One region of the Dyadobacter sp. HNCC25DJ187 genome, then DNA from elsewhere that is predicted to be linked to it. Evidence: riboswitches for the same ligand, from Rfam matches in the RefSeq annotation. Region 1 holds a riboswitch; the other holds the start of a gene.
The links. A riboswitch is a leader RNA that binds a small molecule or an ion and turns the genes downstream of it on or off. The one in region 1 is predicted to bind cobalamin.
Positions count from the first base shown of each region.

Region 2: linked by a shared signal. The riboswitch ahead of AC1XUE_RS22380 (TonB-dependent receptor plug domain-containing protein) and the one ahead of AC1XUE_RS16615 (TonB-dependent siderophore receptor) in region 1 are both predicted to bind cobalamin.

Region 1 covers NZ_JBXHAT010000002.1:1,348,993-1,353,191, forward strand. The annotation lists gene AC1XUE_RS16615 (TonB-dependent siderophore receptor) at 1-2,107, opposite strand, end outside; cobalamin riboswitch at 2,280-2,548, opposite strand; cobalamin riboswitch at 2,602-2,873, shown strand; gene AC1XUE_RS16620 (hypothetical protein) at 3,006-3,638, shown strand; gene AC1XUE_RS16625 (TonB-dependent receptor plug domain-containing protein) at 3,676-4,199, shown strand, end outside.
Region 2 covers NZ_JBXHAT010000003.1:252,621-256,819, forward strand. The annotation lists gene AC1XUE_RS22370 (thioredoxin family protein) at 1-296, opposite strand, end outside; gene AC1XUE_RS22375 (DMT family transporter) at 399-1,325, opposite strand; cobalamin riboswitch at 1,836-2,100, shown strand; gene AC1XUE_RS22380 (TonB-dependent receptor plug domain-containing protein) at 2,163-4,088, shown strand; gene AC1XUE_RS22385 (YncE family protein) at 4,166-4,199, shown strand, end outside.

The DNA of each region.
Region 1 (4,199 bases):
TAGGAGCAAAAGCAGTTTGTTTTCCTGCCACACTATTCACTTCACCGTCGGCAAATGGAAGGTATTTGGCATTGGCAAAAGTATAACCTGCTGTGATGTCCAGGCCTGCGATCGGATTGCCATGAAGTTCGGCTTCAAATCCTTTTGATTCTGCAGAACCCACGCGTTTCAAAATGCCACCTGGCAAGCTTTCAAGCTGGTTGTCCTTGCGCATGTAATAGAGAGAAAGGTTTCCCGACCATCTGTTGGATATCTCCAACCGGCTTCCGATTTCAGCTTGATAACCTGTCTCGGGATCAAAAGTTTCTCCATTAGGTGCTACTCGGCGGGAAGGCTTAAAATATGTTGAATAAGAAGCATATACAGACAAAATTTCAATCGGCTGATATACCAATCCCAGACGATACGTAAGTGCTGATTTAGAGATTGTAGATTCTGCTCCTTTTTCTGTTACATTCCTGTTTTCATCGACTTTATCCGTGTAGTATCTTCCATCAAAAATATCGTAACGCAGACCGGCCAGCGCTTTCAGTTTTTCCGAAATAGTCAGAAAATCCTGGACGTAAATACCATGGACATTTTCCATTGTAGCGCGGTAATTGGTGGTACTGTAACCTCTGAACCCCTGATTTTCTACCGGATTATTCACCGGAATGGTCACATACGATCCCGGTCCGTACACATTCGCGTTGTAGGTCTTACGATCCAGTAAACTCAGTGAATAACCAGCCAGCAGTTTGTGCTGCACGTGTCCGGTATTGAAATCGTAAGTCAGTTCAAGCTGATTTTGTAATGGCTTGGTCAGGTGATTGAAGTAATAGGGAAATGAGCGCGTAATCGAATCAAGGGTTGAATTGAAGGTCAGTTCTTCGGTAGAAAAATAGTCTATATTATCGTCATAGTAAGACAGCTGATTAGACAGCCTGAGTCTTGAATTGATCTGACGCACATACTTCAACTGGAAATCGTAACGGGTATGTTTCAGAAAATCCTGAGGATCATTGTAGCGTGTATTCACATTGAGGCCAGGCGCCAGTTTGCTCCCTGCCAGCATAGGAATACCGGTTTCGGTGTCGTAAATATCCTTGTTAGCCCCAACTGTGAGATAAAAAAGATCCTTTTCAGTGGGCGTATATTCCAGGGCCAGATAGCCATTGTTTGTATTAGATCCCGACTTACGATAGCCATCTGTATCTGACATTCCAAAATCGACGCGATAACGTAATTTATCATTGATAGCACCGCCAGCCCCTGCCCGGATCCGACGCGTATTAAAACTTCCGTAACTGGCAGAGAAATCTGCTTTCAAGCCTGCAGTAGGCCGTTTACGTACAATGTTAATGATACCACCCAATGCGGAGTGACCAAACAGCACAGAAGCTGGTCCTTTCAGTACTTCAATACTTTCTACATTGGCAAGATTGGTATTGGGTGCACTGGTGGAAATATTGTGGCGCTCATCACGCACTCCATCTACCAGAAGGACAAAGTTGGAGAAACCACGTATTGTAAAATGCTGAAATCCACCGTAGGTATTATTAGCGCGTACACCAGTAGTATTTTTCATGGCTTCGCCCAAATCATCAATACCGCGTTGTTCGATGGTTTTCACACCCACAGATGAGGTCGTAATGGGAAGGTCTCGCAATGGAACATCCATTTTATTGACAGACGAAAATGTCTGTACTCTGGCTGTACTCACCATTACTTCAGACAACTCGTTGGTCCGGCTGTTGAGCTGGTATTCCAGAATGGTTTCATTGTTGTTTCTTACCTCAATGTTCTCCTTACGGGCATCATATCCTACTCCGCTTGCCAGAAAAGTATATCGTCCGGCTGGTACATTTCTAAACTCAAAACGGCCTTTTTCATCGGTAATAGAGGCGAAGGAGGTATTTTCCAATCGTACATGAATCCCGGTCAGAGGTTCTCCGGATTCGGTTCTGACGAAGCCTGATACACTTCCTGGCTGGTCAGCAAATGCACCGGCTGTTACCAGCACAAAAAACAGAAATAACGTGAAATTCAGTAAATTTTTACCGTTTGATGTTGGGGAGATTTGTTTACCACTACCAGTTCGCGGATAGCAGCTTTCTTCGTTTTGCATACTTTTAACTTTGTTATAGATGAGTTAAAAGCTCCTTGCAGATTTTACCTGCTAACGCGAAGAATTAAAGAGAATGTGGAAGTTGCTTACAGGACATAAGCATCAACGGTACAAGGCACGTTGCCATGCAACCGGTTATTTCCATACCAGACTCAGCTTTATTTCGCGAAAGCATTGTCAACAAAAAAAGGCAGGTCTCCTGACTTGTAACATTTACATCGTACTTCCCGGGAGAGGTCAATTTTAAATGAGTGAATGATAGAATATCTTTTTCAAATAACTCTTCATTCTTAATTTTTCATTCATCATTTCCTCATGGTCCCAGTGTACATCTTCTGATGCAAACTTTGGTGTTACTTACAGTTGCGCGACAGTTCGTGATTTTCACACGATTCCCTATTAATTCACTGGATTAGTAAAACCCTTTTATGTTGGAAAAATATTGTAAAGAACTTTTCAGGCCGCAAAGGTAGGATTATAAATTGTGAAATGACTAGTTTTGTGCGTTGATTGGTTTGCACCCCTGGTGCGATTAATAGGGAATCCGGTGAAAATCCGGAGCAGTACCCGCTGCTGTAAGTTCATAAAAAGAGATCCTGGCGAATAGAGCCACTGGGAGGAATTAAGTTAAGAATGAAGAATTAAGAGTGAGTTCCAGAAGTTATACGTTTAACTCTTCATTCATCATTTATAATTCATTACCACCTCCCGGGAAGGCGCCAAGATCTGAACGAGCCAGAAGACCTGCCAGTTTACCATATTTCCGTTTTGCTTTCGGGAAGAAAAGCAAGTGGCATAAGGCTGGCATTTTTTGTCTGGTCTTCTCCTGCATTTCCCCCCGGCTTTACGGATAAACGAATCATCTTGCAAAACGCAAGTTATTTTATCCAAATCAAAAATGATTAATCTCTTACTGGTAGATTCATTACTGTTAGGCGTTCAACACTCGTTCGAACCAGACCACATGGCTGCCGTATCTGTATTGGCGACCGACGATGCCAAAAGTCCATCGCATCGCTGGAAACTCATCTGGCGCTCTTCCCATTGGGCTTTGGGACATTCTTTTACGCTGATCCTGTTTGCTATTTTAGTACTACTTCTCAAATCATCCGTATCCCTTGACATTTCGGATAAGGTCGAGACGCTTGTTGGTCCACTGATGATTTGGCTGGGTATCGTAGCGATCAGAAGAAACTTTAAAACACAAACTGTCGAGCATACCCCGCTCGCCGAAACCACCTGGAGCCGCTCATTTGTAGTGGGTATGTTTCATGGATTAGCCGGAACAGGAGGCGCCTGTGCTGTTGCACTTACACTTGCAGCCAGCGATGCGACAACTGCTGTTTGGATTATTGTTTTGCAGAGTGTGGGGATTATTGTCTCCATGTCGGTTTATGGCTATTTCTTTGCTTACTCCATTAACAAATTTGCAAAACGAAAGGAATTCTTCCTGACAGTCGTGAACTACGTTGTGGGTACATTTTCTATTATCATTGGCCTCATAACCCTCTATGAAGCCTTTCAGAGTTAAATATCAAATCTATCCTACCGTTATCACCAATTCATTTATGTATATAAAATTTTACAAATTCGCATTGATTAACGGACTTGCCAGTCTGATCGCAATACCCGCTCTTGTGAGTGCGCAACAGATCGTTCCCGACTCATCCGCAGAGAATCTCCTTAATCCCGTTGTAGTTACCGCTACCCGTTTTGAAACAAAGAAAGACAGGATTGCTCAGCAAATTACACTCATATCCAAGGAGGATATACAGATGACACCGTCTCTGGATCTGACAGATATCGTCAGAAAAACGGCGGCTGTGGATGTTATTCAATATCCCAACTTATCGTCGGGAATAGGTATCCGCGGGTTTCGACCTCAGTTTTCAGGATTGAATCAGCGTACGCTATTGCTTATTGACGGACGCCCTGCCGGAGCAACCAATTTATCACAGATCAGCCTCAACGGTATAGAAAGAATTGAAGTGCTGAAAGGCCCTGCATCTTCGCTGTACGGTTCACAAGCTATGGGCGGCGTTATCAACGTCATCACCAAACGATCAAAAGGAGCTACACAAGGCAATGCATT
Region 2 (4,199 bases), on a different contig from region 1:
GTAATCGCTTCCTTCTGCTCGGCATTTAGTTTGACAGCGTAGTATTTTTTATTGATATAGTCGACAACCGCTTTGTTTTTAAAAGTTTCCTTGTCCATTACCTTGCACCAACCACACCAGTCAGTATACACATCAATCAGAATCTTGCGTGGCTCCGACTTCATTTTGGTATAAGCCTGTTCGATCGTCAGCCATTGAATGGCGTCTGCCGGTTTTTCTGCTACATCAGAACGGAAGCCCGTTAGGACTGCAATTACCAGAATAATGAGCGGATAGATGGAAAACTGCTTTTTCATGTTGATAACTTGTACGTATAGGTGGATAACGCAGATTTTATTGAATTAATTGGCTGATGGCCTGGGATTCATCCATGAACCTGGTTTTTAGCTCGGACAGGCTCATACCTGCTTGGTTTTAGCCAGTGATACCATAATCCCTCCTGCAATAATAAGCCCCATACCAGCCAGCGAAGAAATGGATGGGAAAGCTTCTCCCATGAAAAAACCGATCAGCACAGAGAAAAGGATATTGGAATAGCCAATGGCGGCAACCCGTCCGGCCTTATCGTAGCTGAACGATTGTGTAAGCATTTTCTGTCCTATCAAAGCCGTCAATCCCAATGCAAGAAAAGCGAGCCATTGGCCGGCGGTTTCAGGCCATTTGAATGTACCGATCAGGAAATCCAGCCCGTCCATTGGAAAATAGGTTCCAACCAGCATGGAGATAATCGGCATCAGTATGCCACTCAGCATAAAAGATAAAATAATAGCGCGGGAATCATACACCCAGCCAAGTTGGCGGATCGAGACATACGAGATCGCAGTCAATACTGCATTACCAAGTCCGAGCACATTGTCCCGCCACAGCAGCGAAAGATCAGGCCTGAAGACAAGCAGTATACCACTAAAACCAATGAAAATAGCCGCCCATTCTCTTTTGTTCAGCGTTTCTCCTATGAGCAGCCAGGATAGCAGGGCGAGGAAAATAGGATAAGTATATTGATAGGTGGATGCACGTCCAAGGCCCAGCGTCTGGATGGCGTAAAACAGCAGGTATAGCGAAAGCGTACCTACAATACCGCGAAAAATCAATAGTCCGAGTTTACCACCTCCTTTTTGTTCTAATGGCCGATTACGGATACTTGATAAAATGAATATAACCCCGACAATGTTCCTGAAAAATACAAGCTGTACTATATGGAATTCTTTTCCGATATGCTTGGATATAGCTGAAGTAAGCGAAAAGAAAAATGCCGCTCCAAGCATCAGGATAATGCCTTTCTGAGATTCTGGGAAAGTAAAGCGGTTGTCGGCTGTGGCAGTCAAGGGAAATAAGATTTTTACAAAGATAGAGATTAGGTTACACAGAGGTGTACGGAGACAAAAAGAGAATCGCAGAGTTTACCTTTTTAAAATGCCGTGAGGCATGTAATATTGGTAGCAAGGTTGGGGTGCAGATTTCCTTAAAGTGCCGTCAGGTATGCAACATCGGTAGAGAAATAGTTCCCTGGTATTTGATATTACATCCCTGACGGGATTTAGATGTAATTACCGCAACCGCTCAGATTTCTACCAACATTACATCGCTACGCGATTTTATGTAACAGGGAATTTCTATCTAATGTACTCAGGGGTACTGCTCAGACGACAAAATGCAATCACTACTACGAGGTAAGTATTACGTTACACAGACGTACATAGAGATGAAAATAGATGCACAGAGTTTATACTTCCAATCGGATCTTTCTCACTTGCTAATCAGATTTTCTCTGTGGCTCTCTGTGTAATCACTATTACAAGATAAATCTTAGTTTCGTGTAAGCTCCTCAATATTCACTACTTTTGTATTGTTTTGGTGCTATGCTCTCTAAATGAGAAAGAAGCTTAAAAGGGAATTTCGTTTAATGCGAAAGCTGTCCCCGCAACTGTACAGTCCATCAAAGATGAATCTGCATCTTCGTAGCCACTGGAGACAATGAATGAAAGAATGAGCGAATGATAGAATTATTATCTCGTTCGGTTTTTTTCTTTTGACAATGCTCCGGGAAGGCAACAGATCATCGGACTGAGCCAGGAGACCTGCCTGAACACATCTTGTGATACAACGGCTTTCGGAGGAAGAGCCGGATTATGGTATTTCTATCTGGTTTAAAGGTGTTTAAAATGGTTGGTTTTTATGTTTGTCTGCTGTGTGTAATTGGCTGTGCTCTTTCGTACCAGTCTTTTGCTCAAAAGGATTCTATTGTCCTTGCTCCTGCTATAGTAAGGGGAACGGCTCCGGAGCGCTTTATGAGCGGATTGAAATTGCAGAAAATTGATTCGGTTACGCTTATGCAGTTCAGATTTCAGAATCTGGCTGATATACTGGCTTACAATACAGCTCTTGCTTTTAAAAACTACGGTCCGGGTGCGCTCACTACTGTTTCCTTTCGCGGAACCTCTGCCAATCATACCGCGCTATTGTGGAATGGCCTCAATATCAATTCTCCAACTTTAGGGCAGTCCGATTTTTCCACCATTCCCGTTGCCGGTTTTGACCAGCTTGCTGTTCAGTATGGTTCCGCTGCGAGTATAGTCGGGACAGACGCAGTAGGTGGAAGTATTTTACTGAATAGTGCAGCTCCTGCACAGGGTTTCAGCGTGTCAATAGGCAGGCAGCAGGAGAGTTTTCGAAATAGTCAGACGCAGGTATTTGCCAAATATGGTACAGCGATGGGCAACTGGACTGTTTCAGGAAAAACAGCTATCTATTATGGTAGTATGAAAAACAGTTTCCCTGAGCCTTTACGCCAGGGTGTGCCGCTGCTGCCGACCCGTACTTTTCAGAAAGGTCTTGTACAGGACATTTTCCTTCGTTCAAACAATAACCACGAATTATCTGCCCATGTGTGGCTTACCGACAATGCCCTGACGATCAACCCTCAAAATGAGGCCGGGAGAGAACTCACCCAAACAGCGGCATACCGGACCATGCTGAAATACCAATGGAATGATTTTTCGGTGCGGACTTCCTGGGTGCGGGATATCATCGACTATGCTACGGGTGATTATTCTAATCTGGATCATGCCGTCACGGACAAGCTGGGAAGCAGAATCGAGAAGGATTTTTATTGGAATGTGGGAAATGCAGGGACTATACAGATGAAGAGCGGAGGCGAATTTACCCATTTTCGGACGAGGGTTGCCGGATACGAACGCCCTGAAATTACAGAGAACCGGGGTGATCTCTTTATACTTACACGCTGGGAAACGGCATCAGGTCTTTTGGTATCTGCGAATCTTCGACAGGCGTTTGTGACAGGTTTCCAGCCACCGTTTACACCTTCTTTGGGAGCCGAATATCCGCTGATACGGACGAGTAGATACACACTGAGGGTAAAAGGATCGCTCGCCCGAAGCTACCGCGTTCCTACACTCAACGAACGTTATTGGAAAGCGTTGGGCAATCCTGATATCAAACCTGAAAGTGGTTTTAACAAAGAGGTTGGTTTAGAGCAGCAATATGTAGCTGGTCATCAATTGTTTAATTTTTCAGCAACAGCCTATCATAATCGTATCAAAAACTGGAGTTACTGGAATCCCGGTAATAGTTTCAGAGTAGAGAATCTGCATGAAGTGCTGGCGAGAGGAATAGAGTTACAGGCAGGCTGGAACGCTGCTTTAGGCAGAATCAAAACAGGCGCAAAGGTGAATTACACCTACACCCGCAGTTCTCAGGAAAAGGTATACGACGCCTACGCAGTAGATATTGTAGGCAAGCAGCTAACGTACACGCCCAAGCATTCAGGTAATGTCAATTTATTCGGAGCGTACCGGAATTTCCGCCTTTCCGGCCAGTTGCTGGCTGTGAGCAGGAGATTTACGCGCACCGATAATTCGTTATATCTGGATAGTTATATACTGGCTAATATTTTGGCAGAAACCAATTGTAATTTCGGCAATATGCAACTTCGGGTGCAAGGGCAGGTGAATAACATCAGTAATACCTTCTACCTGAATGTAAGAAGCAACGCCATGCCGGGAAGAAGTTTTGCTGTTAATTTACTTTTGAGTTACAGATCTTCTGCTGTGAAGTCAGCAGGAAGCTGAATGAGAAACATCAACATTATAAATCACCATCAGAACACCGGTGAAAACCGGATGAATCAGTAAATTTGAACATGAATATGAAAAAACAACTTACTAAGGGCATTTTAGCCG